DNA from 2 places in the Bacillus sp. J14TS2 genome. Region 1 is predicted to be linked to the other one. Evidence: a T-box and tRNA genes for the amino acid it is inferred to sense, from the RefSeq annotation. Region 1 holds a T-box; the other holds one or more tRNA genes.
What was found. A T-box is a leader RNA that pairs with one kind of tRNA and senses whether it is charged. The one in region 1 lies ahead of serS (serine--tRNA ligase), so its partner is inferred to be a tRNA-Ser.

Region 1 (6,796 bases):
TGTGCAAGAACTGTCGTTGTATGGGGATAATAAGGATCAATGCTCAACAAACAAGCTTTTATTAAATGGATAAGACCATAATAAAGGAGAATTGGTCGGATCGATAATGTTGTTGTTGATGCCTGCTCGTAAAAGGCTTCCCCTTGTTCAAGATAATAAATGAACGAGTAACAATTATCATATGCTTTTGCGGAGGCTCCCTCTATCTTTAACATTTTGTATCGTTCGGATAAATAACTTCTTGCCTGAGTGGCAGAATGGAATCGTTGAATACGTTTCCATGTTAACTGTTTACTAATCAAAGTATCATCTCCAAATAATTTGAAAAATGGAACATCTGGTGTATTTCTTGACAGTCATATAAGCAATTGATAACCTACTAATAATATTTTGGGGCAGGAGGCAGGAAAATATGTGGGAATCTAAATTTTCTAAACAAGGTTTAACTTTTGATGATGTCCTATTAGTACCAGCAAAATCTGAGGTTTTACCAAAAGAGGTCAATTTATCGGTTGAATTAACGAATACTTTAAAATTAAATATTCCTGTAATTAGTGCAGGAATGGATACGGTCACTGAATCGAAAATGGCGATTTCAATGGCACGTCAAGGCGGATTAGGCATCATTCATAAAAATATGAGCATTGAGGCCCAAGCCGAGAGGGTTGATAAGGTAAAGCGTTCTGAGAGTGGTGTCATTAAAGATCCCTTTTTTTTAACGCCGGATCACCAAGTCTTTGATGCTGAGCATTTAATGGCAAAATATCGTATTTCAGGTGTTCCAATCGTAAATGACGAAAAGGAAAGAGTGTTGGTAGGAATCATTACCAATCGTGATATGCGCTTTATTCAAGACTTTTCTGTTCCAATTATCGATGTGATGACGAAAGATAACCTTGTAACTGCTCCAGTTGGGACATCACTTGAAGAAGCAGAAAATATATTACAGCAACATCGAATTGAAAAATTACCATTAGTAGATGATAAAGGTGTCTTGCAAGGGCTAATTACAATAAAAGATATCGAAAAAGTCATTGAATTCCCTAACTCGGCAAAAGATAGTCAAGGTCGTTTATTAGTTGGTGCAGCTGTTGGGGTTACGAACGATACAATAAAACGAGTTGAGATGCTTGTCCAGTCTCAAGTCGATGTAATTGTTATTGATACGGCACATGGTCATTCAGAGGGTGTTTTAAGAACGATTAAAGAGATTAGAGAGGAATACCCTGACTTAAACATCATCGCAGGTAATGTGGCCACAGCTGAAGCCACAGCGGCTTTATTTGATGCAGGTGCAGATGTTGTCAAGGTTGGAATTGGGCCCGGTTCAATTTGTACAACTAGAGTTGTTGCTGGTGTCGGAGTTCCACAAATTACGGCTGTTTATGATTGTGCGACAGAAGCAAGAAAAAGAGGAAAGGCCATTATCGCAGATGGTGGTATTAAATATTCAGGAGATATTGCAAAAGCTCTAGCTGCAGGAGGACATGCAGTTATGTTAGGAAGTATGCTGGCTGGAACTTCTGAAAGCCCAGGAGAGACTGAAATTTTCCAAGGGCGTCGTTTTAAAGTATATCGTGGTATGGGATCTGAAGGAGCAATGGAAAAAGGATCAAGTGATCGCTATTTCCAAGAAGATGCGAAGAAATTTGTACCTGAAGGAATTGAAGGCCGAGTTCCTTATAAAGGACCACTTGCAGATACAATTTATCAACTAGTAGGTGGTTTACGTTCTGGAATGGGATATTGCGGTGCACCAGACCTTCAACATTTCAGGGAAAATGCTCAATTTATTCGAATGACGGGTGCTGGTTTACGTGAAAGCCATCCACATGATGTTCAAATAACGAAAGAGTCATCTAATTACTCTCTTTCTTAATAATAAAAGGGCGGGACATTCCATTTTATATAGGAGTCCTGCCTTTTTTATTGTGAAGGAAATTATAAAATTGTCGCTTGTGGATAAGTTGAAATTTTGAGTTTTGTCATCCAGCTCCAGCGCCTAGCCCCGAGAGGCTCGCAGGATGCGAGTCCATCGGCGTTGCGCCAGGACGGCGCGAACTTAGCCGATGTTCTGCTTAATAACCTTGAACCTAGGAAGGGAAAAAGCCCCTTCCTAGGTTCAGGGACATTTGCTTGTCGGGGCTGATCAAGGCGCTTCCGCTTTTGTTCTTTGCCAAAATATCACAGTTTTGTAAAGTAGGCGTCATAATTTTCCTACTAAATTATGTTCAAATATGATAAAATGACAAAGGTGTACATAAAAGGTTGGAGGGCTTACATGTGAAAAGAAGACGGACCAAAAGAACGATTATTTTTTCTTTGATTCTTGCTATGATGTTTAGTTTATTACAATTACCAGGTCAGGCATATGCAAAAGATGAATTAGATATCCATGCAGATGCGGCCATTATTATAGAACCAACCACTGGAAAAATACTATATGCAAAAAATGAAGATGAGTCGCTAGGAATTGCCTCGATGACAAAAATGATGAGTGAATACCTTTTGTTTGAAGCGATTCAGGAGAAGAAGATTACTTGGGATCAAGAACAAATCATTAGTGCTTATGCCCATGAAGTATCCATCGATGCTCAATTGTCCAATGTTGGCTTGAACGAAGGAAAACCATACACCATTCAAGAATTGTATGAGGCTATGGCCATTTACTCCGCCAATGGAGCAACAATTGCGATTGCCGAGGCCATTGCTGGCTCGGAAGAAAAATTCGTCGATATGATGAATGAAAAGGCAGAGGAATTAGGGTTAGAAGATTATTACTTTGTAAATTCAACAGGTCTTAATAATAAAGATTTAAAAGGCAAACATCCTCAGGGAGAAGCTGATGATGAAAATTTAATGTCAGCAAGATCGACAGCAGCATTAGCTGCTAAGTTAATGAAAGATTTTCCAGAAGTGCTTGATACAACTAGTGTTGCAAAGAAGAAATTTAGAGATTTACCAGGAGAAATGAAAAACTGGAATAAAATGCTTCCAGGTTTAGAATTTGAATATGAAGGTGTCGATGGACTTAAAACAGGGACAACGGATTTAGCTGGACGCTGTTTTACTGGTACAGCTACTCGTGGTGATTTTCGAGTTGTTACGGTTGTAATGAATGCAAAGGATGATAATGGAGTAAGCAGTGACTATGGAAGATTTGGACAAACACAGAAAATGATGGAGTATGCTTTTGCTAATTTCTCTATGAAGGAGATCTTCCTGAAAGGCTATGAAATTAAAGGCCATAAATCTCTTGGGGTTGAAAAAGGGAAGGAAAAGAGCGTAAAGATCCAAACAGAAGAACCATTGAGCACGGTTGTGAAAAAGGGAGAAGAAGATGCGTATAATCCCGTCTTTAAGCTAGATAAGGATATGGTCAATAAAGATGATGAATTAACGGCTCCTATTAAGAAAAATGAACAAGTTGGTACATTAGTAGCTGAACCCAAAAGTGAAGCGGATTATGGATATTTGACGAAAGGCTTTGAACCAACTGTAAAAGTTATTACCACGAACGAAGTTGAGAAAGCTAATTGGTTTGTACTGATGATGCGTAGTGTAGGTGTTTTCTTCTCAGGCTTATGGACAAGCGTTTCAGATACGGTTAAAGGATGGTTTTAATAAGTATAGAATAGCTTCCCTGTATTGACAGGGAAGTGTCTTTATAGTTAACTAAATAGTAGAATTAATCCGATAGATATAATCAGATAAAAGCGAAGGGGATATATAAATGAGAACAGGAACCGATCGAGTAAAACGTGGCATGGCAGAAATGCAAAAGGGCGGCGTCATCATGGATGTTGTCAACGCAGAACAGGCAAAATTAGCTGAGGAGGCAGGAGCAGTTGCAGTTATGGCTCTTGAACGTGTTCCTTCTGATATTCGGGCAGCGGGCGGTGTTGCACGAATGGCGGATCCAACGATTGTGGAAGAAGTGATGAACGCTGTATCAATCCCAGTGATGGCAAAGGCTAGGATTGGCCATATTGTTGAGGCTAGAGTATTGGAAGCAATGGGTGTTGATTATATAGATGAAAGTGAAGTTTTGACACCAGCTGACGAAGAGTTCCATTTAAACAAGAAGGAATATACTGTTCCTTTTGTATGTGGTTGTCGTGATCTAGGTGAAGCAACTAGACGCATTGGAGAAGGGTCTTCAATGCTTCGTACAAAAGGAGAGCCAGGAACTGGGAATATTGTCGAGGCAGTTCGCCATATTCGTAAAGTGAATGCCCAAGTACGTAGAGTAGTGGCAATGAATGAAGATGAACTTATGACAGAGGCAAAATTACTAGGTGCACCATATGAGCTTTTATTGGAAATTAAGGAAAATGGTCGTCTTCCGGTTGTTAACTTTGCAGCGGGTGGTGTTGCAACACCTGCTGATGCCGCATTAATGATGGAACTTGGAGCAGATGGAGTGTTCGTTGGCTCTGGTATTTTTAAATCAGAAAATCCTGCTAAATTCGCCCGTGCAATCGTAGAAGCAACAACCCATTATAAAGATTATGGGAAAATTGCTGAACTATCAAAAGATCTCGGGATTGCGATGAAAGGAATTGAAATCTCAACCTTAACTCCTGAAAATCGTATGCAAGAGCGCGGGTGGTAAAATGTTAAAAGTAGGAATCCTTGGATTACAAGGGGCTGTTCGCGAACATGCTCAGGCTGTAAAGAACTGTGGTGCAGAAGCAATTGAAGTAAAATCAACGGAGCAGTTAGAACAGCTGGATGGTCTTATTCTTCCCGGCGGGGAAAGTACTACGATGCGTCGCCTGCTTGATAAGTATGGTTTTATGGAACCATTAAGGGCATTCGCGCATGCAGGAAAGCCCATTTTTGGAACATGTGCCGGTTTGATTTTATTAGCGAAACGTCTTTCTGATAAAGAAGATGCTCATTTACAACTAATGGATATAACTGTCGAAAGAAATTCCTTTGGCCGCCAAAAGGACAGTTTTGAAGCGGAAATAGCAATTGCTGGTGTAGCGGAGGATACAATGACAGCTGTTTTTATCCGTGCTCCTCATATAACAGAAGCTGGAGAAAATGTAGAGGTTTTGGCAAAATATGAGGGAAGAATTGTAGCGGTTAGGGAAGGTCCTTTTCTAGGTTGCTCTTTTCATCCTGAACTTACAGAGGACAACCGCTTAACCGCATATTTTTTGCAAATGGTCGAAGAATATAAAAAGAATGAAAGCAAAATTTGCAATTAATCCTTGCTTATAGTATAGTATGAGCAAATTTATATGGTCATGGCGTTGAAAGGAAATAGTAATAAAGATTATGTATCTTTAGAGAATCGATGGTTGGTGAGAATCGATGGTACGACTTTATGAATCCATCCTTGAGCAAAATGCTGAACTTTAAGTGAGTAGGCATTTTCGGTTTGAACCGTTATCGATGAAGTGGAAAGTAAAGTATATATACTTTCAATTTGGGTGGCAACGCGGGTAACTCTCGTCCCTTTCAGGGGATGAGGGTTTTTTTAATGTTGAAAAGGAGGAATGACGAAATGTTAGATATGAAATACTTACGCGAGCATTTTCCTGAAATTAAAGCGAAATTGAAGCACAGAGGAGAAGATTTAACAGATTTAGATCAGTTTGAGGCACTGGACCAAAAACGAAGAGAGACAATTATACGAGTTGAACAGCTGAAAAGTAAGCGAAATGAAGTATCACAGCAAATTGCAAAAATGAAAAGGGAAAAACAAAATGCTGATGAGGTTATTTTAGAAATGCGCCAAGTTGGTGATGAAATCAAAGGGCTTGATCAGATTTTACGAGAAGTAGAGGAAAAGTTAGGGGATTTGCTGTTATCTATTCCAAACATTCCACATGAAAGTGTACCAGTGGGAGAAACAGAGGATGATAATGTGGATATTCGCCAATGGGGAGATATCCGTTCTTTCGACTTTGAGCCACAACCCCATTGGGATATCGCCGATCAGCTCGGTATTCTGGATTTTGAAAGGGCCGCTAAAGTGACGGGCAGCCGATTTGTCTATTATAAAGGACTGGGTGCAAAATTAGAACGCGCCTTGATTAGTTTTATGATGGATCTTCACGCGGAAGAGCATGGCTATGAAGAGATGCTACCTCCTTATATGGTGAATCGTACGAGTATGACGGGAACAGGGCAATTGCCGAAGTTTGAAGAAGATGCCTTTTTAATTGAAAGCGAAGATTACTTCCTAATCCCAACTGCTGAAGTTCCTGTAACTAACTATCATCGGGATGAAATTTTGGATGGAAGTCAGCTCCCTTTAAATTATGTGGCTTATAGTGCTTGTTTTCGTTCTGAAGCTGGATCTGCCGGTCGGGATACGAGGGGATTAATACGTCAACATCAATTTAATAAAGTGGAATTAGTTAAATTTGTGAAACCTGAAGATTCTTATCAAGAATTAGAAATTCTCACAGGTCATGCAGAAAAGGTACTGCAGTTGCTTAAACTTCCTTATCGTGTCTTAAGCATGTGTACGGCTGATTTAGGATTTACAGCAGCGAAGAAATATGATTTAGAAGTTTGGTTACCAAGCTATAACACATATCGGGAGATCTCTTCTTGTTCTAACTTTGAAGCCTTTCAAGCAAGAAGGGCAAATATCCGCTTTAGACCGGAATCAGGTGCGAAGCCGCAACATGTGCATACCCTCAATGGTTCAGGACTTGCGATTGGGCGTACTGTTGCAGCTATTTTGGAGAATTATCAACAGGAAGATGGAACTGTTATTATTCCAGAAGTATTACGACCTTATATGAGAAATAGAGAAGTGATTAAATAACAT
Region 2 (26,594 bases), on a different contig from region 1:
CGATTGGCCTTCTTGGGACAATGCCCCCAACACCGACATCACATAAATAGAATTTCCCCTCTGCCTTTACTTTTAAAACATGATGACGGCGCTTTGGAGGTAAATTTGGCTCATCTCGCCAAAAACGAGCGAAGTAATCGGTCACAGAAAATCCAAGTTCATGTAATAGCCAGCTAAATAAGGCATTAAGCTCGAAACAATAGCCACCCCTGCGTTGGATCACGATTTTTTTATACAAATCGGCAATGTTTAATGATAACGAGATCTTTTGTAAGATATCTAAATTTTCATATGGGACTGTATGTAGATGATTTTCTTGCAGCTTGGCTAGAGTTTGAGCACTGGTATCCAATGTCCCTTTATACCCAATCCGTTCTAAATAAGTCTTTACATTTAAATTTTCTTGCATCCTCATACCCCTTTCCCTTTTTTAAGCTTACACTTATTGTAGTGAATGCTTTCAGAAAAGGAAAGGGGGAGTAGAATCAATGCTCAACACGATGACGGTGACTTGGTAATCGAATCGCGAGAATAACGACCAATGAGCAAAAGATCAGACAAACTAGTGCGACATTATGTAAATGTTGCGTATCTAAATGACCATTAAAGGCAATGCCAAGCAAGCTTGAGGAGAGAATCGATCCGAGATAACGACTTGTTTGAAATAATCCTGAAGCAGAGCCGGTATCTTCTGGTTTTACATGTTCATATAACGCAGTTTGCATGGAAATATTATTAAATCCATTACTAGTCCCTAATACGACCATAATTACGAGCAACCACAACAAGGAAGAGTTTTCTTGTAAGGTTAGCAATAAAGCTGTTCCAATCAATAAAATGATCGCTCCGATAACAAGCGGCCTTTTGGAACCATGTTGATCAATCATTTTTCCAGCGAAAGGGGCAATGATGACGCCCGCTCCGGCAAGGGCCAACATAATTAAGCCGGTATTTCTTTCGCTATAATGATGAACCTGTTGCAAAAAGGTCGGAAAACCAAAGAAATAACAATAATACACTAAGTTAATACTGATAAATTGTAAATAGATTAAGGAAACCGTGGGATTTCTTTTTAATGACGGTAGGTCAATAAAAGGTTCTTCTTGTCGCTTTTCATATTGATAAAAGCTGATTGCGCCCAATATGAAAATGCCTAGTGCCCACCAATGAATTTTATTTTCGAGCGATAGAAGGAATAAAATCAATCCAATAATTGCGAAAATAAATAGGAAAATGCCAATGAAATCAATTCGTCTTAGTTCAACTTTTCCCTGGCTAGTATTCGGTAAAATAAAAATAGCCAATATAAAAGCAGTAAGAATAAAGGGGAAATTGATAATAAAAATCGATGGCCAATCCCAGCTTTCAATTAGAAATCCACCAATTGAAGGGCCAAAGGCGGCAGAGGTGGAAGCGAAAATAGACAAGGTGGCTAATGCTTTAGCCTGTCCCTTTGTAATATGTGTACGCACCATACTCATTCCACTTGGAAACAAGGTTGAACTGCCGATCGCCATTAAAGCACGACAACCGAGCAAAAAGGGGAAATTAGGTGAAAAGGGAGCGAGTATGGCAGAGCATGCGACAAGCAATAATCCGGACAAAAATAATTTTTTCGGTCCAAACATATCACTTAATTTTCCCATCACTGGCTGGCCTGCAGCACTTGCAATGTAAAAAATGGAAATCAGCCAAGAAGCGTCTGCGAACGTCAAAGCAAACTCATGCTGCATCCGAGTTAGTGCAACAGAAATCATCGATGAATTAAGCGGATTAAGCAACGTACCTAGACCAATAGTAAGGACAAACAACCATGTTTTATGTGTTTTTACTGCCAAAGTCATCACACCAATGCTGTCAAAATAGTATACCAAAACAACTTAACGCATTTTACGTATAATTTCAACTTTATCCAAGCTTCAGGAATTCGGGAAAAACGTTAAAAAACCTAATATGGTCACCAGAACCATTTCTGGTAAATCCAACTTACGATATAGAAAGTTGAACCAAGGACAATGTTTGCCCATCCTAAAAAAAGGGTGACTTTTTTCTCCTTTTTCTGGTTGGTTGTTGAATGTGTTTTTACATCTAATAGGAGGATGATTATTCCTGTTAGAATGAAGAGGCTAATCAGGTAGTAGCCATAACTGATATCCAACATGTCCATTAACTCCTTTCATGCAGTAAATCTAAGCGAACTGTAGCAATGTTTAATTAGATTTAATACCAGATTGTTGAATTTCGGTGTCCACCTCGATGTCAAAGTCGACCTCTTTAAAAACCTGCCGCCAATTTTCTTTTGTTTTTATATGTTTCTTCCAATAGGCAGGTTGTTTTGCTCGTACGTGTTCACCGAAACCAAAGATGTCAGATTCCTCTCTTTGCATTTTTCGGATTAATTTTTTCAAGGAGGCTGTTGTAGCCTTATTGGTTTGTTTTTCAATTTTTTTGATTAAGTCGATACTGGCAAGATTCACATCACTTTTTGCATCTTCATCAATTTCATTTTCATAGCGAATTTTAATACGGATTTTAGGTTTCCCGTCTTTAATGCTTACTTTCATTCTGGAATAACGGCGAATAGCGCGTACTAGTACCTTGTCGTCAGTGCCTGGAACGTTGATGAAGACCCCGTAGCCTCCTTGCTTTTCCCCAAGGATACCCATGAATTGGCCAATTTCAATCGGCTCAATCGTTCCTTTCATTTTATCTTCATGAAAATAAGCAAATCCTTTGATGGCTATATTCTCCGCTTTGTGTATTTTTAAATAGGGTAAGGCGCCATCTTGCCCTTTACTTGAGAGTGTTCTCCAAAATATTCCCATATCAGAGGAAGGGATTTTCCCTAATTTTTCGGAATTGCTTACCATATCTGTTAAGTATAAAGCAGGCACTCGTTCCAATTTTGGCGCGATTTCCATATACTTTTCTGCCTTTTCCTCCGAAATGACCATCCAAGTTGTTCTTCTCACTTGCGCATTGCGTCGGAAAAAGTCATTGAGTTCTTTCACTCCCTCTTTAGCAATTTCTTGGTTGATAACAAGGATGCGCAAATGACCTAAAAATAGCTGGTCGGCTAGTTCTTGCTGCAAATTTAATAAAGCATCATCGACTGTATGACCTACAGTGCTAATCACCCACACTGGCGCTTTATCTTCTCCGCCTGTTGTTTCAGGGCCTAAGGGAATTCGTCCCGGAACAGAAACCTGAGCTGTGACCTTCAGTAACTTATCGGTTGCTGGTTGGGATCCAGGCATGTGAGTAATATATCCCTCTTCTTTTTCTTCACCCGGCTCGGCTTTATCGATCGCAATCGCCAGTACAGTGGCCCTTTTTTCAATATCGATACTGTCCCAGCATCCTCCGAGGAGTGGAATCAACAGGGAAATTATGATAAAGACAAGAATTGATTTATAGCTCATTTCCCTGCTCCTTTCTTCTTCTTTGGCACTTTGCGGATTTTGGCGACAATTAATAAAATAAATGGAAAAATAAAAGTGAGGATAAGTCCCAATATGCCAAATACTTTTATATATCGATACATTTCGATCGTTTCAACGGGAAACATCGCTACGAAGAAGATAATCGGCAATAGAAAAAGTGCCAGCGCTTTATGGTCCCGCAGGCGCAAAAATTGTTTCAGCGCCTGGGTTGTCAGCATATAATTCGAAAAGATCGTTGTAAACACCGCCGTTACCCAAATGGCCAAGAAAACGACATCAAGACGTTGTAATGTATTGCCAGGAAGGGAGGTCGCCCGCGCGAGCCCTAGTGTCGGCCACATGATCGTTTTTATTTCTTCTACTCCAAAGAGGGCGATGCAAGCGACAATAATCATGATGAAAAAGCCACCAGAAATGGCTACTCCCCAAAAACTAGCCTTTAGTGCCTTTTTCGGCTTCTGCATAAGCGGGATTAGGATCGCCAAAACAAAGGAGCCTTGAAATAATGCTGCTATTTCTGGAATACCTGTCATCATTTTGAAGCCATTTCCCAGTACTGGTTGGAGAAAAAGGGTATTGGCATCTTTTAGAGAGACCAATGTAATAATTAATAGTGGGACTAATATAACAGGTAAGTAGAAGCTATGAATATAAGTAAAGGTGTTCATATCTCCCCGAGTAAAAATCACGGCCATTACTAGCATGACAATCACGGTCACTTCAAGTGGTGTTCTTGGTAAGACAGATGTTACGACTACTGCTCCGAATTCTCTTGCTGCAAAACCAGTTAACAGGATAAAAAAGGCGATAATCATAAAGATATATAGCCACCCCAACCATTTTCCAAGGATGTGTTTACTGTACTCCACGAACGTTTCATCTGGAAACAGATTCCCAACCTTTGCAATGCCCCACATCCCAACAAAAACGAAAATGGCGGATAAAAGTATTAAAAGTGGAGCTCCCGTATCAGCAGATTGTACGGCAACAAGGGGAAGCCGTAAAACCCCAACTCCGATGATGGTACTAACTAGTATCGCAATTATTTGGCCCACTGTTATATTTCTCGTTGGTTCCATTGTTTCTTCCCCCCATTATTTGTTTCGCTTATTCAATGGATTAAGAGGTTGGCTGGGCTTTGATTTAATCTCTTCTTTACTCACTTTTACACGAGTCTTATTTTTTGGTTGAAACATTTTCGGCCTTTTTGGCATCCACCAAAACGGAAAGCGAATCACACTGTCCTTCATTCCTTGTGTATTCCAAGGAGAGGTTGGACTAAGATAAGGAACACCGAATGACTTCAGAGAGAGCATGTGATTTAAGACCATAATCAATCCAACCATTAGTCCATATAATCCGAATAGTCCAGCGAGAATCGCTAATGGAAAACGGAGTAATCGCAAGGCAAATGCTGCACTATAAACCGGAGTTGCAAACGAAGCAATCGTTGTAACCGCTATGACTACGACTGTGATTGGACTTGATAGGCCTGCTTGCACCGCGGCATCACCAACAATTAAAACACCGACAATCGATAAAGCATTCCCGATCTGTTTTGGTAACCGTACAGTGGCTTCCCGTAATATTTCCATTGCTACTTCCAAGAGTAGCACCTCAATGACAGCAGGGTACGGAACCCCCGATCTTCCTCCTGCGACAGCGACCGCAAAATCAGTTGGTAATAATTCTGGATTAAAGGAAATAAAAGAGACATATAAACCTGGAACAATTAGGGAAAAGACAAGGGCAAACATGCGAATAAATCGTTGAAAACTCCCCATCGCAAAACGGGTCGAATAATCTTCTGTTGCCTGATAGAACTGGTTAAATACAGCAGGCACTAACATAGCGAAGGGAGAGCCATCGACAAGAATGGCGACCCTTCCCTCGATTAAATTTCCAACCGCACTGTCTGGCCGTTCCGTTAATAAAGTTTGAGTAAAGGGAGTATAATGATTATCTTCAATATATTGCTCGATATAGCCAACATCTAAGACGGCATCGATATCGATCTTCTTTAGGCGTTTTTCTACTTCATCAACTAGAGCTTGATCGCTTATTCCTTTTAAATAACAAATCGCGACTTTAGATTTCGTTAGCCTTCCAACCTTTAGCGACTTTACACAAAAATCTGCTGTCGGTAATCGATAGCGTAACAAGCCAATATTCGTTCCTAATCGTTCAATAAAGCCTTCCCTGGGTCCAATAATGACTTGTTCTGTTTCAGGCTGAGAGACAGCTCTTTTTTCAATATAACGTGTGTCAATATGAATAGCTTCATAAGCACTGTCTATTGCAAGGATCGTTTCTCCTGCTAAAATGGCGTCCACTAGCTTTACTAGATGTGATTCCTTTCCAAGTTGCCCATGATAGATAATTTGCTCCGATAATGTTGAAAGAAGTGCAGCTGGTTCAAGTTCCTTGATATCTATCTGGGTAGGCAATTCCATTAGAGGCTTTAACAGTTCATGGTTAATGGTTTGTTGTTCAACGAGGTTGGAAATATAAAATAAAGCAGCCGAATGTGTCCCATAGATGGAAAAACGACGAATAATCAGATCATCATTATCTCCTAATAATGATTTGATAAAAGCAATCGTATCATCTAAGTTTCCATTTATCTCATCATCCTTATACTGCTCAATGCGAGAGTGAGGAATATTTACATGCGTTTTTTTCTCTTTTTTTCTTTTTCGTTTCCAAAGCGACATAGACATTCCTTCTATCTCCTTGTGATTATTAAGTCTATTGTCAGTATGTGCAGTGGAAGGGTAAATATGTAAGCTGATCTTTCGAAATAGAAGATCATTCAAGTGAGGTAAGTGTGATATAAGGCTATTAGTTATGAAATAAATGAAGATAAGGAAGTAAAAGATAGATATTATCCTACAATATCATTTATACTGTATATATATTTTTAAGAGGATGCTTAGAGAAGTCTGGTTAAATTAGCTTCTTTGAACACATATTTAAAAAGGAAAGGTTGATGTCTTATGACACAGTCTAGTTCGGTAAAATTAACGTCTTTATCTTCAAAAGGAGGATGTGGTTGTAAGATTGGTCCTACGGATTTGTCAGAGGTGATTCGTATGCTGCCACCTGCCAAGCATGATCCGAATTTGCTGGTTGGCCTTGATACGAGTGATGATGCCGGGGTCTACCGACTCACGGATGACTTAGCGATCGTTCAAACATTAGACTTTTTTACACCTATTGTTGATGATCCTTATGCCTTTGGACAAGTCGCAGCTACCAATGCGATTAGTGACATCTACGCGATGGGAGGGACACCTATCACTGCGTTAAATATTGTTGCATTCCCCATCGCGACATTAGAAAAAGAGATTTTGGCTGATATTTTAAAGGGAGCGGCAGATAAGCTTCAGGAAGCAGGCGTCACTTTAGTTGGAGGTCATTCAATCGATGATCAAGAGCCGAAGTTTGGCCTCGCCGTGACAGGAACCGTCCACCCGGATAAGATTAGAACGAATGCTGGCGCTCAAGCAGGAGACCGATTAATTTTAACCAAGCCAATTGGAGTAGGGATTCTATCGTCTTCTTTGAAAAAGGGCTTATTGAAAGAGGAAGAAATCACTAATCTAACAAATGTAATGACGACTTTGAATAAGACAGCGGCAGAGACAATGGCTCATTATGATATTCATGCTTGTACAGATGTTACAGGTTTTGGATTACTCGGCCATGCTTCAGAGATGGCAAAAGGAAGTGCAGTAGGCTTGCATATTAAAAAGAGCCAAGTACCTGTGCTGAAACGAGTGAGAGAATTGGCTGAACAGGGCGTGATACCTGGTGGTACGAAAAACAATTTTTCCCACTTAGAAGGATCAGTTACCTTTCCAGAGTCAATGGATCAGGTAGATCAATGGATTTTGTGTGATGCAGTCACTTCTGGTGGGCTACTTATTAGTGTAGCGCATGATGATTCAGAGGCATTATTAGCAGACTTACAACAAAATGGGGTAGAGGCTTCCCTAATTGGTGAGGTTGTGGCGGATCATACAGGACACGTGATCATAGACTTTTAAATGATTGAACAAAGAGAGAAAGGGTGAGCTGTCCGCACGAAATGTGATCAGGTTGGTTACATTTTATGGAAATGGGGATAATAGGCAAAATGCTATCAAAATTTCGATCCCAAAAAAGGACACCGATATGAAAAACAGTTTAAATATTTATAGGAAAGATTTAAAAAATATTGTCACCAATTGGGCTGCCATGATCCTTATTGGTGGGCTTGCCATTTTGCCTTCATTATATGCATGGTTCAATATTGCCGCTATGTGGGATCCGTATTCTAATACGGGGAATCTTCCCATCGGGATTGTTAACGAGGATAAAGGGGCAACCGTTCGCGATCAAGAGATTAATGCAGGGAAAGAAGTCGTTGACAATCTTAAGGATAATAAAAATATGCAATGGCATTTTACCAATCGAAAAGATGCCATGGATAAAGTGGAATATGGAGATTATTTTGCGATTGTCATTATTCCTGAAGACTTCTCGGAAAAGTTAGGAACCGTACTATCAGATGAGCCTAAGAAGGCCCAGATGGAGTATTATGTCAATGAAAAGTTAAATGCTGTTTCACCGAAAATAACCGAAAAAGGCGCATCTGTTATAGCGGATGAAGTGAGTAGTAAATTTGTTTCAACAGTCAATGGAATTATTTTTGACCTATTTAATAATTTAGGTATTGAATTAGAGGGTAATTTACCGGATATTGAGAAGTTTGAGGATTATATTTTTACCCTAGAGGAAAATCTTCCGGAAATTCATAGAATGTTGAACGAGTCGTTAGGTGATGCGAATTCTGCTGGGGACATTCTGAATAAGACGCAAGGAGCGCTCCCTGAAGCAAAGGAATATACAAATACTGGTTTAACGACGATTAATCAGACCTTGGGCTATATGAATGAAGCGGAAGAGCGTTTAAATTCGATCGCACCGAAAGTGAAAGAGAATGTCGCAAAGGTCCAATCGATCACTGATCAAATCAATCAGCTTTTAGATAAAGCTAAAGAAAGCAAGATTGATATCAATGAAGGAAAAAAAGTGCAGGAAAATATAGAACAACAGCTTGATAATGCGATTGCCACGTTGAATACAGTTGAGAAGGCTTTACAGCAGTTACAGGATACCAATGCTCAACTACCTCCACCATCTGATTCTGATGAAGAGGCAGAGGAAGGGCAGCCATCCGATCAACTTTCGCAGGAACAAATAGATCAAGCAATTTCCCAAACAGCCGAACTGCGACAATCATTGGAACAATTACGTACTGATGTTAATCAAATGGATCAATTCTTAAATAATACAGAAGCCGCTAGTAAAGTAGTCGATCAAATTCATCAAGCTGCAGCAGATACAAACATTAAGCTGGACGAATTTGTGAAAGAATATCAAAATAATATTGAGCCGACGATTTTAGAAGAAGTAGGAAAAGCCAAAGGCACATTAACCGGAGCTAAAGGAATTTTGGAAGAAATTCAATCGACCTTGCCAGAAGTGGAAAGGGTGTTGAATAGTACTCAAAAGAACTTAAAAGAAGGAAAAGGCATGCTTGAATATGCCTCCGGTGAATTCCCATATGTCAACGATAAGGTAAAACAATTAGCGGATAAGATTCGAGAGGTGCAAAAGGATACAGATATTAATGAAATTATCCAGTTATTGCGCAATGATCCTTCCGCGGAACAAAGCTTTTTTGAAGAACCAGTATTGTTGAACCAAAATGAATTGTTTCCAATCGAAAATTATGGAACAGGCATGACACCGTTCTATACTGTATTAGCTGGGTGGGTAGGAGCATTATTACTTATTTCCTTGCTAGCAGTAGATGTGCATAATGAGGGTTTATACACTGGGAGACAAATTTACTTTGGACGCTTTTTCACATTCTGGACGATTGGTATTGTGCAAACGATAGTGGTGACGTTGGGAGACTTATTTCTGATTGGCGTGAATGCCAAGCATCCTGTTTGGCTTGTCTTATTCGGTCTCCTCGTTAGTTCAGTCTTTATTTTAATCGTGTATTCTCTTGTCTCGGTATTTGGAAATGTTGGAAAGGCATTGGCCATTGTGTTGCTTGTCTTACAAATTTCGGGATCAGGCGGGACATACCCTGTTGAGCTGTTGCCTAAGTTTTTCCAAGTTATTAACCCCTATTTGCCGTTCACTTATGCGGTTGATTTAATGCGTGAAGCTGTAGGTGGAATTGTTTGGGGAAGGGCGTTAAGAGATATTGGTGTACTTGTCCTTTGCGGAGTGCTTGCGATCATCTTTGGAGCATTCTTAAAAGAGCCCATTAATAAGAAGACTAAAAAATTCCTAGAGAAATCAAAGGAATCGGGACTAGTCCACTAAGAGTAGGATATATGTAAGGGAGAGAGGTAAAAATCATGCATCGAAACATAACGATTGAGGAATTGCTGAAGTTAGCAAATCAGAATAAAGTGACGATGATTGATGTCCGCTCACCGTCAGAATTCCAAAATGCTACGATTCCAGGTAGCATTAACATCCCTTTCTTTACAGATCAAGAAAGGGCTGAGGTAGGCACATTATATAAACAGGTGAGTCCAGAGGCTGCACAAGAGCGGGGGTTAGAAATAATCTCCGCAAAGCTCCCTGCATTTGTTCAGAGCTTTAAAGAGATTGAGGGTGAAAAGGCTGTATTTTGCTGGCGTGGAGGCATGCGCAGCAAAACCACGGCTACGGTACTTGAATTGATGAAGATCCATGTATTGCGCTTGGAAGAAGGATTCAGGTCCTACCGTAAATGGGTTGTAGAGCGATTAGAGACAATCGATTTTACTCCACATGCTTATATTTTAGATGGAAATACAGGTATAGGGAAAACAGTCATTCTTCGGGAACTTCAAAAAGAGGGATTTCCGGTGATTGACCTAGAAAAGTTAGCTAATCACCGCGGGTCCATCTTTGGTGGAATTGGTCTTGAACCGCATAATCAAAAGGTGTTCGACTCTTTGTTAGTACAGAGGATGGACCAACTAAAAGACTCATCCTCTGTTTTGCTTGAGGGGGAGAGTAGAAGGGTTGGGAAGGCCCTTTTACCTCCTGTTATAGAAGCATTAAAAGATAAAGGTACCCATATTTTCATTAACCTGCCGATAGAAGAAAGAATTCAAACGATATTAGATGATTATCAGCCCTGGGAGCACCAGCAAGAGTGCATAGAAGCATTTCAGCGTATAAAAGCGAGGATTCATACACCTATAGCGGAAGAAGTGGAACAAGCTTTACAAAATGAGAACTATTCCTTGGTCGTCCGTCGGTTACTAGAATACTATTATGATCCTCGTTATCAACATGCAGCTGAACAATACCCGGAAGCACAAAAGATCACGATCCATGTGAAGAATATTGAAGAGGCAAAAGAAAAGATTCAGCAAATCGTCAGCAAACAGCGGATTTCCCATAGTGGGTAATCCGCTGTTTTAAGTTAGGATATCGTAAACTTAGGCCAACAGGAAGTTAGTCAGAACAGCGTTGCGCCAGGACGGCGCGAACTTAGGCCAACAGGAAGTTGGTCAGAACAGCGTTGCGCCAGGATGGCGCGAACTTAGCTGTTCATCCTTTCTCATCCTTTCCTATCCTTTCCTATCCTTTTTCATCCTTATCAGGCTCCAAGCTTGTCCAGCCTTCGTTAAACAAATTGAACCTGTACTCCGATTTCCTCCCATGCCCGCAAGTCTAACTCCTCTGCCTCTTTTCCGGTAATAATATTATGGATGTGATTAGAGCTCGCAACTTTATGCAAGGAGACACTGCCTATTTTTGTATGATCTGCTACAACAATGACTTGCTTCGATGCTCGAATCATCCCTCGCTTTGCTGATACAAGGGATTCATCAAAATGGGTAAGGCCTTTTTGATGATGCAGAGCGGGAGTGCCGATAAAAGCTTTATGGACATGTAATGTTTGCAGTACTTCATCGGTAATCATCCCATTTAGCATATAACTATCTGGGAATAAGATTCCGCCTGTCACAATGACTTTAATAGAGGGAGCCGATCGAAGGATCGCGGCAATATTAATATCATTCGTGATGACAGTTAGATTTCTTTTGTTCGTAATTGATTTTGCGATATGAACAGTAGTTGTTCCAGAATCAAGAATAATATTTTCTCCATCTTCAACCATTTGTGCGGCCGATTGTCCGATTCGTATCTTTTCCTCAAGCTGAGCGGATTCTCGTTCTTGGAAGGGAGGTTCGGAGTGAACTTCCTCCTCCATAATGACGCCTCCATGTGTCCTTTTTAAATGTCCCTCTTTCACAAGTGTGTTTAAATCTCTTCGAATTGTGGCTTCATGAACTTGGAAATGCTCTGCTAAAGCAGATACAGTAGCTACACTGTGTTCTTTAAGATATTGCAAAATATTTTGATGCCTTTCTAATGGTAGCATTGCCTTTCCTCCCAATCTCAGGGTTCTTCCTTTTATCATAAACAAAAACGAATGAACATAAAAGTGAAACCTCAATCAGTGGGAAGAAAGAAAATCCCCACTGATTGAAGGTTCACTTTATTGATAAAAGAGAAAAAGAACTATACGGCTTTTATTTGCTTTATTGTGTTGATATTTTTGTTTTTTATGAATATAATGTACAAAAGTAAACAAAAATGAACAACCAGGAGGGATACTTTTGAATTTAATTGATTCAAAGGCTTATAGATTAACAGAGCCAGGTGAGATTACGGAGGTGATGCTTCAACATGAACTTTCCAATGGCTATGTGGTAATTAAACCAGTCCTAGCTAGTGTATGTCATGCAGATCTTCGTTATTATACGGGACAAAGGAGAAAAAATGCCTTGAAGGAAAAACTGCCAATGGCTTTATTCCATGAAGGGATTGGGGAAGTTGTGCTCTCAAGAGATGATTCTTTGCAAGTCGGTCAAAGGGTTGTTATTGTCCCTACCATTCCAGGCCGACTCTTACATGAGCAGGAATCAGAGGAAACCGAGAGATCTATAGGTGATAATTATTCCAAAAATGGCGTTTTCCTTGGAAGCGGTTACGATGGAATTGGGCAAAGCCAATTGATTTTACCAGCGGAAAATGCTATTCCGATTCCTAGAGAGGTACCGGATCGCATTGCCTTGCTTGCTGAATTAAACTCTGTATCTCTGCATGCACTTCGTTATGTTCAAGACGTGCTGCACGAAGGAAGAGTAGCCGTATTTGGAGATGGACCAGTAGGGTATTTAACCGCCGCTATGCTTCATTATATTTTTAAAATTCCAAAGGAAAGACTAATCGTTTTCGGAGCTGTAGCGGAGAAGCTAGAACAATTTGGGTTTGCTAGTACGTATCTTGTTCATCATTTCGATTTTAAACAATATCCAAAAGTGACAACTGTTATTGAATGTACAGGAGGTCGGTTTAGTGAACAGGCGATCAATCAAGCGATCGATTTAATTGAACCACAAGGAAAGATGGTCCTATTGGGTGTAACAGAAGAAAAAGTTCCGATCAATACGAGAGATCTTTTAGAAAAGGGATTGACCTTGTATGGGAGCTCTAGAAGTACAGCAAAAGATTTTCAGCAACTGATGGAGGCTTTTCGAAATTATGAGTACCAACAAGCTTTGAGGAAGCTATTACCGGAAAAAGACTATCTTATTCGGCATGCAGAGGATATGAAAAAAATGATGGATGAAACCGCAGAACATAAAGGTTGGAAAAAAACTGTTATGGCTTTTGAGTGGTAGCCTTCCTCTATAATAAGAAAGGACCATGCAATCTAATCATTGGATGGTCCTTTCTGTAAGAAAAATACAAAGAAGGTTTAACTTAAGAATACTCTCTTATTTTGTTACCATAGCGATTAAATCATCAATAGTTCCAATGCATTTCTCAACTTCAGATAGATGGTAAAAGGTACTGGTAGTTTCGAAATTATTTACTTCGTCATTTGGGGAATAGAGGAGTATTCTTTTTCTTTGTCCAAGTGCAATACCGAATTCAATATGACTACTTTTCCCTGCTGGTAATAACACAATAATAAAATCCGCTTCCATCACAGCGTCTCTTTCTTGGCATCCTATTTCTTTTAGGTCCTCAAAAGTTGATGCTCTGATGTTTTTTGTCCAATCATATGTTTGAATATACCCTTTACTCTTTAACTCATTACTAACATAACGAACTGTATCAATATTTATAAAGCTGGATGCAATATAAAATTTCTTCATCATTAACAAGCTCCTTGTTAAGTTGGACTGCCAGGGGCATCTTCAAGTAGACATATATATTGTAAATCATCCATTAGATTCAATAAAGAGAGAGAAAGAATTAAAACGAACAACTGATGTGAAATTGCTGGATTGGAGGACATGCAAAAATGCAACCTGGTGTAACATTAGGAGGTAATGTTATGGTAGCATCAGGAGACGCTGCAACAAAAATCATTCGGTGATAATGTATTGCTGGCAGAAGTTCCAGTCAGAAACGTAAAAAACTTTGGAAGGAAAGTCCGTCCTGATCTTTGAGTTAAAAGACATAAAGAGGGATTTAGTTCATTCTTGAGAGGCATTGTTGAAGAGACTTATACCCAAGGAAAATTAAGGTTAATTCTGATATCCTAGGGTAATTAAAATAGGTTTTTTGTATATGGTACATTGCAGATAAGGAGAATTTTATGAAAATTCAAATGGAATTTCTAATGCGCTTTTTAGCTTATCCTGTTTTTTTTCTAATCATGGTTACACTTCTTTGTGTAATAAGGGGAAACTGGGAAGACCTTCATAAAACCGTTGGCATACTTCTAGCCTACTATATTCTTATGTCTATTTGGTTTTATTTTGATTTGAAAAAATGGAGTAAAAAGAAATAGCTTCTAGTAGGATTTACTAGTTTTCTAAAAACGGAGAAGGTGGGATTCGAACCCACGCGACAGTTGCCCGTCCTAACGCATTTCGAGTGCGTCCCCTTCAGCCGGACTTGGGTACTTCTCCAATCCAATGAATGGTGCTGGCGAACCTCCGACCTCATCATTATGAGTGAGTGTATGCGCCAATCAACGTGATTTATTTTACTACTAAATACATTACTTGGCAACACATTCATAATAAATTGACAACAACTGAAAACAATAGATAATTTGGCCACCGCCATCAAGTTGTCGAGAAGCTTAATAATGAAGCATCTAGTTGTTGTCAGTTCATTTGCTTCGTATCCATATAGTAAGGCTATCTTTTCTATATAAATCATAAATAACTTAACGGACCATTAAGATATTAGCGTTTAGTGTTGTGTTTTTAAACTTTACTTGCGAAACAACATCAATCATGATAAAATGCAAATGTCAGAATATTCAGCATGAGTGCAAGTTGGACTAAAATGACTGAACTAAAAAATAAAACCATTATGGAGGTATATAGTTATGCGGCAATTTAAAAGAACTGGAGAGGAAATAAATATGATAAATGAAAAGAGGAAATTACTGAATGAAAATTTTAAATATAGGGATCCTTGCACATGTCGATGCAGGGAAGACGACCCTTACTGAAAATATTCTATATGAAACAAAGGTTATAAATGAGCTGGGAAGAGTGGATAAAGGCAATACTCAGACGGACTCTATGGACCTGGAGCGGAGAAGAGGCATCACAATTAAAGCCTCGACGGTATCTTTCACCATCCAGGATCTTAAGGTGAATCTAATAGATACACCGGGGCATGCTGATTTCATATCAGAGGTGGAGCGATCTATTAGCATCCTTGACGGCGCAATACTCGTGATCTCAGCCGTTGAAGGGATACAGGCGCAAACCAAGATCCTGATGAACAGTCTGATGAAGCTAAAGATACCTACTCTGCTGTTTATTAATAAGATCGATAGAAGTGGGGCCGATTCTTCTAAAGTTATCCAAAGCATTGAGGAGAAATTAACTAATCGTGCTATCCCATTATATATGGGAGTAAACGAAGGAACGGATACTGCTCAAGCTGAAAGTTATGATTTCGGAAGTGAAGCGTTTGTAGAAAAATGCATTGATGTACTATCGATGAATAACGAAGCGCTGCTTGAGGATTATGTTAACGGAAAAGTGCAGACTAAGGCAACTTTAAGGCATGAGATTAGTCAACAGTCGAAAGAGGGAAAGGTTTTCCCAGTATTCATTGGATCAGCGGTAAAAGGTATCGGTGTCAAAGCGCTGATTGATAGTTTAGAAGCTTTCCTTCCTGTAAATTGTAGTCGGGATACAGCAGGAGATCCTCAACCTCTTTCTGCGGTGGTTTTTAAGATAGAGAGAGAGCATACGGGAGAAAAGAAAGCATATGTCAGGGTGTTCTCAGGTGTACTTCGGGTTAGAGAGGAAGTCCTTGTAAGCAGGAGAAATAGTGAGGGTGAGCTAGAGCCATCTACAGATAAGGCCAAAATGCTTAACGCGCTTCGAGATGGCAAGACGCTTCATGCAGAAAAGATTGAAGCGGGTGACATCGGGATTATTCATGGCCTTAAATCCCTTAAAATCGGTGATGTCCTTGGAGAATGGTCGGATAGAATTAGAAATGTCTCTTTTGCTGAGCCAAATATGGAGACAAGGATAGAGGCCCTTCATAGTGAAGATACTCAAAAATTGTTTGAAGTGCTGACTTCTATGGCAGAGGAAGACCCGCTTATTAAGATATCAAGGGATGATTTTAATCGAGAAATCTATATCTCGCTTTTCGGTGAAGTACAGAAGGAAGTCATTAAAACGGTACTTCAGGAGCAAGAGAATATAGAGGTTGGTTTTTCTGAAACGAGGATCATATGTATGGAGAAGCCTGAGGCTGTTGGAAGTGCGGTCGAGGTTATGGGAAGTAAAGGAAATCCATTTTATGCAACGGTAGGATTTAGAGTTGAACCTAGTGAGCAAAATAGTGGGATCATTTATAAGCTCGATGTGGAACTAGGCTCCCTCCCCTTATCGTTCCAAAAAGCGATAGAGGATACAGTGTATCATGTATTGAAACAGGGGTTATATGGTTGGGAAGTGACGGACGTCATCATAACGTTGACACACACTGCTTATGCTAGCCCCGTAAGCACAGCGGGGGATTTTAGAAACTTAACGCCGCTTGTTCTGATGGAGGCCTTGTCAAAGGCTGGTACAGAGGTTTATGAACCCATTAATAGCTTTGAACTTAGAGTGCCTGCACAAGCTTTAAGTAAGGCCATATTTAATCTTTCAACAATGAAGGCAGATTTTAATGAGCCTGCATTAAAGAATGAAACAGTTCTCCTAACAGGAAGCATACCGGTCGCAACAACAGAACCATTTAAGGTCGGTCTTCACTCCTATACGGAGGGGGAGGGCATCTTTATCGCTAGGCCGTCTGGCTATAAAAAAATTGATGGTGAGATACCAACAAGAAAGCGAAGCGACTATAATCCCCTGAATAAAAAAGAATATTTGATGCATGTGCAGAATGCTGTGAGAAAATAGAAGTTTGCCAGAGTTGGTTCGATTTGAACAATAGCCTGGTATTAAGTGTGAATAGAGAAAGCCGCATTTTTATGAATAAATGCGGCTTTTTTATGATGGAAATTCCCAACATTGTAAAGGTGATTTCCTGATCGCTTGAGTTCACTCAGCTTAAAAGGCTGCTGCCATTAGATAAAGAAATCCTTAGTTCTTTGGTTTTGAATTTCTTAATATTATAAAAACGACCAATACAACAAAAGCGATTATTATAAAAATACCAGGTCCAAATACCATGTTTAACCCTCCCTTTTCATTATATATCAGATACCTCAATAGTAGTTTTTCCGGACACAACTCTAGTCTTAATAGTCGTCTATGACTCCACCTTAAAGTTTTTGAGTATATTTTTGCTATTATTTGGAATTACCAAGTAAATCCATATGTCTATATACAAAGACGTGGAATATGTTAATATCGCTTCACTTTTTTAAAATTTAGGATCCTATGATCACACTGGAAGCTGGTAAGGGATTCGGGCCGACGTGGGGGTTGTGAGTGTCGATTAAGAAGAATCTATAAAAAAAGCGAACCCCTAAAATTTCGAGGTTCGCATGATATCAACGTTTATTGGCTATGCTGGCGAGAGGGTTCGAACCTCCGACCTCATCATTACGAGTGATGTGCACTACCAACTGTGCTACGCCAGCACTAAATCCTAGAACATATTAAATAATAATACTTTTTTTCGAGAATTTCAATAAAAAAGCCGGTAGGCAGGTTTTACCAGTACTTGAAGGATTTTGACACAAATTTACCAGCAAAATGCCGGCAAATTTGCTAAACTGTTTAGCGATTTATCGGTCGTACATATTTTCTTTTCAGAAACAATGATGCCTGCCCAATAAAGATGCCAAATAGTACAACGATGACACCAACCCATTGTATCGATGTCACTGTTTCATGCAGGACAAAGGTTGAGAGAACAATAGCAGTGGGTAATTCTGCGGCTGAAAGAATTGTACCAAGCCCTGGTCCAACATGAGGCATTCCGATTGAAAATAGTAATGGTGGTAACATCACTCCGAAAAAGCCAAGTAAAAGCCCATATGGTGCTAGACCAAGCAGGATTTCTCCATGGAAGATAAAAGCTGGTGGAAATAAAATGAACACCGTGCATAAAGCCCCCGTCGATAGTAGTGCACTTTTGAAAATTGGGTGTAGCTGGTTTCCTACAGCCCCACTGACCAAAATAAAAGCAGAAAATGAACAGGCGGCTAGCATGCCCCATCCCAAGCCGATCCAAGACAGTTCTTTTCCACCACTAGCAAGAAGCCCCGTGGCGAGGACTGAACCAAAAAGTAAAATAATAATAGAGATTAATTTATTTCGATTTGGCTTTACTTTATAGATGATCCATTCAAGCACTGTTCCAATCCAGACAAATTGAAATAGAAAAATAATGGCGAGAGAGGCGTCCACTGTTTGTAGGGATTTATAGTAAAAGATTCCCGTTAAACCCATTGGAATCCCTGAAATGATTATTTTCATTGTTTGCTTGAAAGATAAATGAGTTTTCTTCTTTTTTATAAATAGAACGAGCACCCAAGTAAGGATTGTGCCGAATAAGTATTGTCCCCCAGAAACTTCTGCCATGGTGAAGCCAGCTGCATAAGCTAATTTTACAAAAGTCGATAAGACCCCATAACAACATCCACCGAAAAAGACTAGGAGTGCATAATGCCATGCTTTCATTCCCATCACTCCTTTTAAAAAATCATAACCAACATCCATTATAAACATTTTTGCGGATAAAATCACATTCATTTGCATGATTAAGATTATCTTCTATTGCTTACACTTTGCAAGATTTGTCATTATCCACTCTATTATTATCATAAAGGAGTCGATTTGTTCTTTTACATCTCCAACGAATACTGTTTTCAATAGTGAGTCTAGGTTAGGAGGGTGTCTTTTTAAGTTGTTAATATGTGCCCAAACTGCTCCTGAAGGAGGCATAGGTTGATGATTTATTGCCCATAGACCTTCTAACATCACCCATGTCGATGTATTGATGACATACGACGCCTTAAAATGATCCTCTTCTTGATTCGCCGCACTAATCTTATGGTATGAACTTTTTAGCCAATGTAAAATTGCATTTGTCTGGTGCTCGGAAATTTTGTAGGAATTATACTTTTCAAGGGCAATCCTTTTTAATTCAATGAACTGTCCCTTTTTGTCATATATAACTTTCCCATCCAAGTATGAATAAATCTCCATTGGATTTTTTTCTAGTTTTACTTGAGCTTGTTTGAAGTTTGTATATTTGTATTCAATTAATATATTGCCCTTTACTTCTGTTTGGAATGGTTGGCTATGTTCGTTTTCGAGGAGGAACAATAAGTCTAAATCTGATTCCGGATAGGCATCCCCCCTTGCAACTGAACCAATAAGCATGAAGCCAATGCATTCATGTTTAGGTTGGTATTCTTTCAATATCTCTTTTACCAATTTTTTGTGGGAACTGTATTGAATAAATTCTAATTGATCCATAAAATACCTCCAATATAGATGCTCCTTTTATAATAACTTTGACAGATGTTTAATTTCTGCTTCGGATAGGCATTGAGTTGGATCTACCTTTGTTTCCATTATCTTTTTCACTTTCAAAGGCCTATGTATAAGCCACTCCACCCCTGCTTCCATCGTTGTATTAGGATGAGGGAAGATGTCAGTTGGGGTGAGAGGCTCGTCAATGATATAGAGATACCCGGCCATGGAGCCATTATGGAAAAAACCTCCTTGATCATCCATAGAAACTACCGTGGGTTTATGTGAGAATATTTTAGCAATTTCACTGTTTTGTGTAATTGTACTACCTTCAAGTAATTCCGTAAGTATGATCGGGGATCCGTGAAACCACGGTTTGCTTTTATCCCAATTCATATGAACACCTCCTTCTATTCAATTCACGACTAGAGGCCATAATTCCTGCCAAAAAAAGGGATGCCCAACAGTAGAATGAGGTTTAAAAAACAGTTCCTGAAGGCATCCTTTGTTTTGATATTATTTGCTTTTTTTGAGACGGGTATCCAAAACTTTCCATCCAATTCCTCCTTCCAAATTAAATTATAGTAAACAATAAGACGGTAATCCTTGCAATTTATGCACGGAAATATCAAGCCGAACTCGGCGATAACTTTCGCTTTTAAAAATCTTCTCTAGCTTTCTAAAGAATACCTTCTTACCTTATCCAACCCTTTTTATCACGAATTATAGACAGTAGTACCCACACTGATTGAAGTTTTACTATATTTATTTCCCATTGCAGGGTTTAAAATTGTTTTTTCGTCTATATAAATATCTAAGAAGACAATGATCATTTCATTAGGCACTGTTTGGTAGCCTATATTTGAAAATAGAGAAAGGGATGGAAGTGAATGAAAAAAATATTGTTTTTCCCCTTATTAACAATGCCGTCTGGGCACCATCAAGTAGCAGAAACGATGATCAGTTATTTACAAAAGAGAAATAAAGCGATGCTTTGTAAAAAAATTGATTTATTAAGCGCTTGGAATCCCGTGCTTGAAAGCATGGTAACAAAAACGTATTTGGGGTGGATTCACTTCTTTCCAAAAAGCTATGCATGGACATATAAAAAAATGGCCCATAGCTCACAAACAGAGCATGATTATAAAAAGTATTATGACCATCTATTTTTAAAGAAAATGAAGGCAATTCTTTTGCTGGAGAAACCTGATCTCATTATTTGCACTCATGCGTTTCCTTCACATCTTTTAAGTATTTTAAAAAAGGATCATCAATTAACGATTCCAGTTATGAATGTATATACAGATTTTTTTATTAATGATGTGTGGGGAATAGAAGGGATTGATTATCATTTAGTATCGAATTCTGCGATGAAGCAGCAATTATTAGCTTCAAATCATGTATCAGAAAGCAGGGTTTGGATTACGGGGATTCCTATCGGGGAACAATTTAGTAAAAGAAAGAATAAAATGCTTGCCAATCAGCAAAAATGGAAAGTGCTCATTTCAGGAGGAAGTGTGGGACTTGGAGGAATTCTGAGTTTACTAAAGTTAGCAAGCCCGAATGGAGAGGGAAAGATCATATATTATGTACTATGCGGTAAAAATAAAAGGTTGTTTCAACAACTTCAGAAATTAGATAGGAATAATGTTCAGCCTATTCCTTATATCTCCGACAAAGCAAAAATGAATGCCCTATATGAACGTGTTGATGCGATTATTACAAAGCCCGGTGGTGTTACGATCAGTGAATCATTGAGGAAGGGTCTGCCGATTTTTATCCATTCAGCCTTACCAGGGCAAGAAGAAATTAATTTACAGCTTTTAAAGGATAGGAAGTTGATTCTGGAATTAAATCCTGCACAACCTTTGGATACATCAATTCTATCTTTCTTCCAGGATACATCCTTAATGGCGCAAATTCAGCATTCCATTCACCGCTATCTCAATGAAATAGAGGTTGGATATCCCTCTGATATTGTTCGGTTAATTCATTATATCCTGCATCCTGATCAGAAGAATGCTATACAGAATACAAAAATAGCGGTTGAAAATCCTGAATAGCAGAAGGAAGGAATACATTCATGATTCAACAGTTTTTAGAATGGCTCCAAACTTTGGGAATACCTGGATTATTTTTCGTTATGTTTTTAGAAGGTTCATCTTTACCATTCCCCGGTTTAATACTTGTCCTCTCTTATGGATATATCCTAGCGCCTAGCTATATTCAGATCGTTTTTATTGCTTTCGGGATGAGCTTTTCATATACTTTGGCTAGCTTAATGCCCTATTATGTAGGGAAAAAGCTGGGTGGACATTTTCCTAAGCGATTTAGAAAAGGATTAGAAAAGGGAGCAGCCTATTTTAATCGTTACGGTATTTGGAGTGTTACTCTATCACGTCCCTTTGGCATTGGAAATTATATATCTTATATCGCCGGAATGAGCAAGGTTCAATTATATAAGTATATAATATTGACTTTTATAGGAATTTACCCATGGTCTTATGTTATGATTTTTCTAGGGAATTATTTTAAAGGGAATTATCAAGCCTTTCAACAGTTTTTTGAATCATACAGCTTCTATGGCTATGGTATCATCATAATCGGAATAGCCATTATAGGTTTGATTACATATACAAGAATAACCCACAGAAAAAGGGATTTTTCGAGAAGGAAAGAGGGAGGAGAAGAAAGTTGAAACAAACAGGACTTTCACTAGGAGGAGGTTCTTTACGGGGAGTCGCTCATATTGGTGCTTTAAAGGAACTGGTGGACCAAGGGATTTCGATTACTCATATTGCCGGCACTAGTGCAGGGGCCGTTGTGGGCGGTCTTTATGCTTGTGGGGTTCAACCGGAGATGATGAAAAATATCGTGCAACAATTATCCGTTCGTCGTTATCTTGATTTTGCTCTTAACCGAAAAGGAATGTTAAAAGGGGATCGGATTTATCAAAGCTTACTAAATTGGACGGAAGGAAGGCATTTTTCGGATTTAGACATCCCATTTGCGGTTATCTGTGTTGATTTGATCTCAGGTGAGATGATGGTCATTGATTCAGGAGAGGTAGCTATGGCGATACGGGCAAGCATGTCGATCCCCGGTATATTTTCTCCAGTTGAGATGAATGATCGATTACTCGTGGATGGCTATGTTCTAAATAATAATCCGGCTGATATTGTTCGTAAAATGGGCGCTAAAAATGTAACATCTGTTAGAGTGCGCAGCACAAATCCACACTACCCTACCAATCTTTTGTCTGTTGTGAATCGTTATATTGATATAGCGAGTCAAAAAAATACAGATCGGTGTTTGGAACAGTATACAGATCTATTAATTGATATTGATTTACAAGATATTGGTCGATTTGCTGTTAAATCGTTAGAGCGTTCCATCACGCTGGGCCAATACGAAACAAAGAAAATATTGCGCCATCATGAAGATAAAATGAATCGAGAGAATGTTATTTATATGGATGATTGGTTGAATAGACGGCAGGGATGATGGCTAGTACGAATCAGCGGACAGTATGCCAACTGAAGATATAGACGAGGCTGGGGTATAATTAAAATTCACAGACGAACAATGCATTAGGGGGGCGACTAGTGACGATCACGTCATGTGACCAACGCTGATACTTAGAACATCATGTTCGTCGAAAAGGCATCGGTGAGATCCCGCAAAGGCTAAGTACGCACCATCCTGTATGAAATTCACTTGCACTAGTACGACCATGCCTTCGTGATCTACATCCTGTAGGGCTGAGGAAGCTCACCAACCGCCTGTGGAAAGCGAGTATATTTCCGAAGCGGGTGATATGGCACCCTAGTAGTTCGTTTTTTCCCCAGCCTCATTATATTTATCATCTTGATGAAGGACGTCTTTTAATTCATCCTCTACGGTAGAATCAGCTAATTTGACATTTGAGCGATAGGCGGCCCGAATGATAAGATGGCCGGCGACAGGGGAAGTTAGAAAGACAAAGACAATCCCCAATATGAGGCGAATATTGACGAGAGATTCGGTAAACAAAAAGTATAGAAACGCCCCTACTAAAGTGAGAAGGACGGCTAAGGTAGAGCTTTTCGTGGCAGCATGTGAACGGGTATAAACATCTGGAAACCGAATAATGCCAATAGCACTAATTACGCTAATAATACTTCCAATCAGCATCAGGAAAACCGTTATAAACTCACTTATCTCGTTTCCGTTCAATGATAACACCTCTTACAATAAATTTTGAAAAGGCAATCGTACTAATAAAGGATAAGATCCCGAGTACGAGGATTACCTCTAAAAAGGACTTCGTTTTAAGAGCGATGGATATGACAGCTATGACAGCAATTAGGTTTACACCAATCATATCAAGAGCAATCACTCGGTCTGGAATTGAAGGACCTTTAATAATCCGATACAGAGCAATGGCAATGGCGATTCCGAATAATGAGAGTGTTGTAAATAACATGATTTTGATCATTAGCGTGTCACCTCCATGATAGCTTTTTCAAATTTTCCTAAGGAACGTAGAAGAAAATCCTTATATCTTTCAATATCTAAAGCATGGATATAAAGTGTATCTCCTTCTGGAGAGACCTCCATAACGACAGATCCAGGAGTCAAGGTGAGGAGCATGGAAAGTGTCGTGACTTCCCAATCACTTTTCAAGGCTGTTTTATAAGTGAAAATTCCTGGTTGAATATCAATTTTCGGACTTAATATATGCCTCATAACAAGAAAGGCTGATTGAAACAATTCGGAGTTAAAAATAAAAAATAGTTTTAATACATAATAAAATCTTTGTAAATAAAATTGCTTTTTAAAGAAGCGCTGCATCAGAAACACGATGACAATTCCGACTAGATACCCAGCAAAAAATGTGGATAAATGTAATTCATCTTCATCTGTCAGTAGCATCCAGAGAAAGGCAATAAATAAATTCATAATAAATTGAGCGGGCATATTGCTTCACCTCATTTTTAAAGAAAGTATAAACATGGTTAGTGTTTAGATCTAGTCAGCGCCTAGCCTCTCAAGGCTCGCAGGATGCGAGTCCATCGGCGAAGACATGCGGACGTGGCGACCTTAGCCGATGTTCCACGAAATAACCTGAGCCAATGAAAGACAAAGAACGCCTTTCTTTGTCTCAGAACATTTGCTTGTCGAAGGTAGCGGGCGCCTTGCGCTTTTGTTGTTGTTAAGGAAACTATAAAATTCTTGGCTTGTGGATAAGTTATAATTTTGAGTTTTGTCATCCAGCTCCAGCGCCTAGCCCCTCGAGGTCAAATAACCCTGAACCTATGAAGGGAAAAAGCCCCTTCCTAGGTTCAGGAACATTTGCTTGTCGGAGGCCAACAGGATGCTGGTCAGAAAGGTGTTGCGCCAGGACGGCGCGAATTTAGCCTTTCTTCCTAGTTCAAGGCGCTTGCGCTTTTGTTCTTGTTAAGGAAACTATAAAATTGCCGCTTGTGGATAACTAGCTTATGTTGCGGTTCGGCATCCAGCTCCAGCGCCCAGCGACTAGCAAACTTTCAGCTTCTTCCTACGATAAGTCAACATCCATTCGCTTTCCAAGCTCATGGTGTTTCCTTTATCTCGTCAGAAGCTTAAAAAGTTTGTACGTCGCTAAACGGGCGCTTGCGCTTTTGTTCTCTCTATGGAATTTTTCCTTCAAGTATTGCCTCGATATAAATATGTGGATTTGTTAATGTGTGAGCTGCATCACGCACATATGGAGCAAGGTATTCCGTGCCAAATCCTAGTCCGATTGTGCCGACTGTCAGAAGTAGGCAAGGGATAATCAACCCTTTCCTTAACGGCATTTCATCTTCTATTTGAATAATGGTTTCTCCCCAAAAGCTATTAAGAAAAACACGGAGCAGTGAATATAGAACAAAAATACTTGAAATAATCGCGAGCGCTGTAAGGAGATAATGACCTGTATCAATCGCGCCTTTTCCGACCAAAACTTTTCCAATGAATCCACTAAGCGGTGGAACTCCTGCTAGGGATAGAGTGACGATCAAGAACAGCCAGCCTAGTAAAGGATAGTTCCCTATAAGTCCGCTCATTTTATCAATTCTAGCTGTTCCCGTTAAAGCAATAATGGTTCCTCCTAACAAGAATAATAATCCTTTCACGACCATATCGTGAATTAGATAATAAATGGAACCTTCTATTGACACTGCTGTGGATACAGCAAGTCCTACTAATATAAATCCAACAGCAATGACGACATTAAAAGAAATAATTTGGCGAAGATCCTTAAAGGCGATCGCACCAATACTACCAGCGATTAATGTGAGACCGGCCATCACACCGATGATTGTGTGGGTAATCGCAGGCTCATGATAAAATAACAAGGTGAAAATGCGAAACAGAGAGTAGATTCCCACCTTCGTTAGCAAGGCTCCAAATAATGCAGCAATCGCTGTAGGTGGAGCACTATATGCACCCGGAAGCCAGAAGTATAGCAATAAGCCTGCTTTTAAGCTAAAGACAACAAGAAATAAAATACTAATGACAGTTAAAATAGGTGTTTGTCCAACCTCTGCTATTCTGTATGATAAATGGGCCATATTCAAGGTACCCAATGTTCCATATAAATAGGCGATCGCTACTAAGAATAGCCAAGAAGAAAGGACATTGATTGCAATATACTTAATCGATTCTCTTAGTTGCTTTTTCGTCCCTCCGATGGCGGCAAGTATATAGGAAGCCAATAACATTACTTCAAAACATACATAGAGGTTGAAGAGATCCCCTGTTAAGAAAGAACCATGGACACCCGCAATCATAAAGAATATAAAAGGATAAATAAATAGCTTTTCCAGTTTTTCATCCAAAGAATAAAAAGCATATAATAAGCAAACTGCTGATACAATCGATGTCGTCAGGACAAGCAACATGGAGAAGGAATCTGCGACAAAAAGAATGCCAAACGGCGGTTTCCAGCCCCCAAAGTCCAATCGAAGGATTCCTTCTGTTTGAATTTGATTTAATAGAAATATACTTATACCAATTGTTAAGAGCAGGGATCCGATGCTAAGCCATTTTTGGATTCGAATACGTCGCCGTAGGAAAACCAGTAAAATGGCTGTTAGAATCGGGATCACCATTGGTAAAACAATCATATTATTCATCA

Region 2: it has a tRNA-Ser gene. The T-box ahead of serS (serine--tRNA ligase) is inferred to sense a tRNA for this amino acid. The anticodon was not compared.

What each region holds. Positions count from the first base shown of each region.
Region 1 is NZ_BORE01000021.1:78,415-85,210, reverse strand. It holds gene KI375_RS23965 (YaaC family protein) at 1-302, opposite strand, end outside; gene guaB (IMP dehydrogenase) at 413-1,879, shown strand; gene KI375_RS23955 (serine hydrolase) at 2,335-3,624, shown strand; gene pdxS (pyridoxal 5'-phosphate synthase lyase subunit PdxS) at 3,734-4,615, shown strand; gene pdxT (pyridoxal 5'-phosphate synthase glutaminase subunit PdxT) at 4,617-5,219, shown strand; T-box leader at 5,256-5,474, shown strand; gene serS (serine--tRNA ligase) at 5,519-6,793, shown strand.
Region 2 is NZ_BORE01000007.1:114,717-141,310, reverse strand. It holds gene KI375_RS12395 (arylamine N-acetyltransferase family protein) at 1-409, opposite strand, end outside; gene KI375_RS12390 (MFS transporter) at 486-1,838, opposite strand; gene KI375_RS12385 (CLC_0170 family protein) at 1,958-2,161, opposite strand; gene KI375_RS12380 (Ger(x)C family spore germination protein) at 2,211-3,422, opposite strand; gene KI375_RS12375 (GerAB/ArcD/ProY family transporter) at 3,419-4,522, opposite strand; gene KI375_RS12370 (spore germination protein) at 4,538-6,157, opposite strand; gene selD (selenide, water dikinase SelD) at 6,440-7,492, shown strand; gene KI375_RS12360 (YhgE/Pip domain-containing protein) at 7,620-9,830, shown strand; gene mnmH (tRNA 2-selenouridine(34) synthase MnmH) at 9,866-10,915, shown strand; gene KI375_RS12350 (DeoR/GlpR family DNA-binding transcription regulator) at 11,134-11,895, opposite strand; gene KI375_RS12345 (zinc-binding dehydrogenase) at 12,194-13,201, shown strand; gene KI375_RS12340 (group-specific protein) at 13,298-13,681, opposite strand; gene KI375_RS12335 (hypothetical protein) at 14,128-14,322, shown strand; tRNA gene KI375_RS12330 (tRNA-Ser) at 14,354-14,443, opposite strand; gene KI375_RS12325 (elongation factor G) at 14,936-16,924, shown strand; tRNA gene KI375_RS12320 (tRNA-Thr) at 17,538-17,610, opposite strand; gene KI375_RS12315 (EamA family transporter) at 17,750-18,655, opposite strand; gene KI375_RS12310 (nucleotidyltransferase domain-containing protein) at 18,749-19,456, opposite strand; gene KI375_RS12305 (hypothetical protein) at 19,484-19,849, opposite strand; gene KI375_RS12300 (MGDG synthase family glycosyltransferase) at 20,344-21,516, shown strand; gene KI375_RS12295 (DedA family protein) at 21,537-22,151, shown strand; gene KI375_RS12290 (patatin-like phospholipase family protein) at 22,148-22,957, shown strand; gene KI375_RS12285 (Na+/H+ antiporter subunit G) at 23,279-23,668, opposite strand; gene KI375_RS12280 (Na(+)/H(+) antiporter subunit F1) at 23,646-23,930, opposite strand; gene KI375_RS12275 (Na+/H+ antiporter subunit E) at 23,930-24,412, opposite strand; gene KI375_RS12270 (Na+/H+ antiporter subunit D) at 25,105-26,592, opposite strand; gene KI375_RS12265 (Na(+)/H(+) antiporter subunit C) at 26,585-26,594, opposite strand, start outside.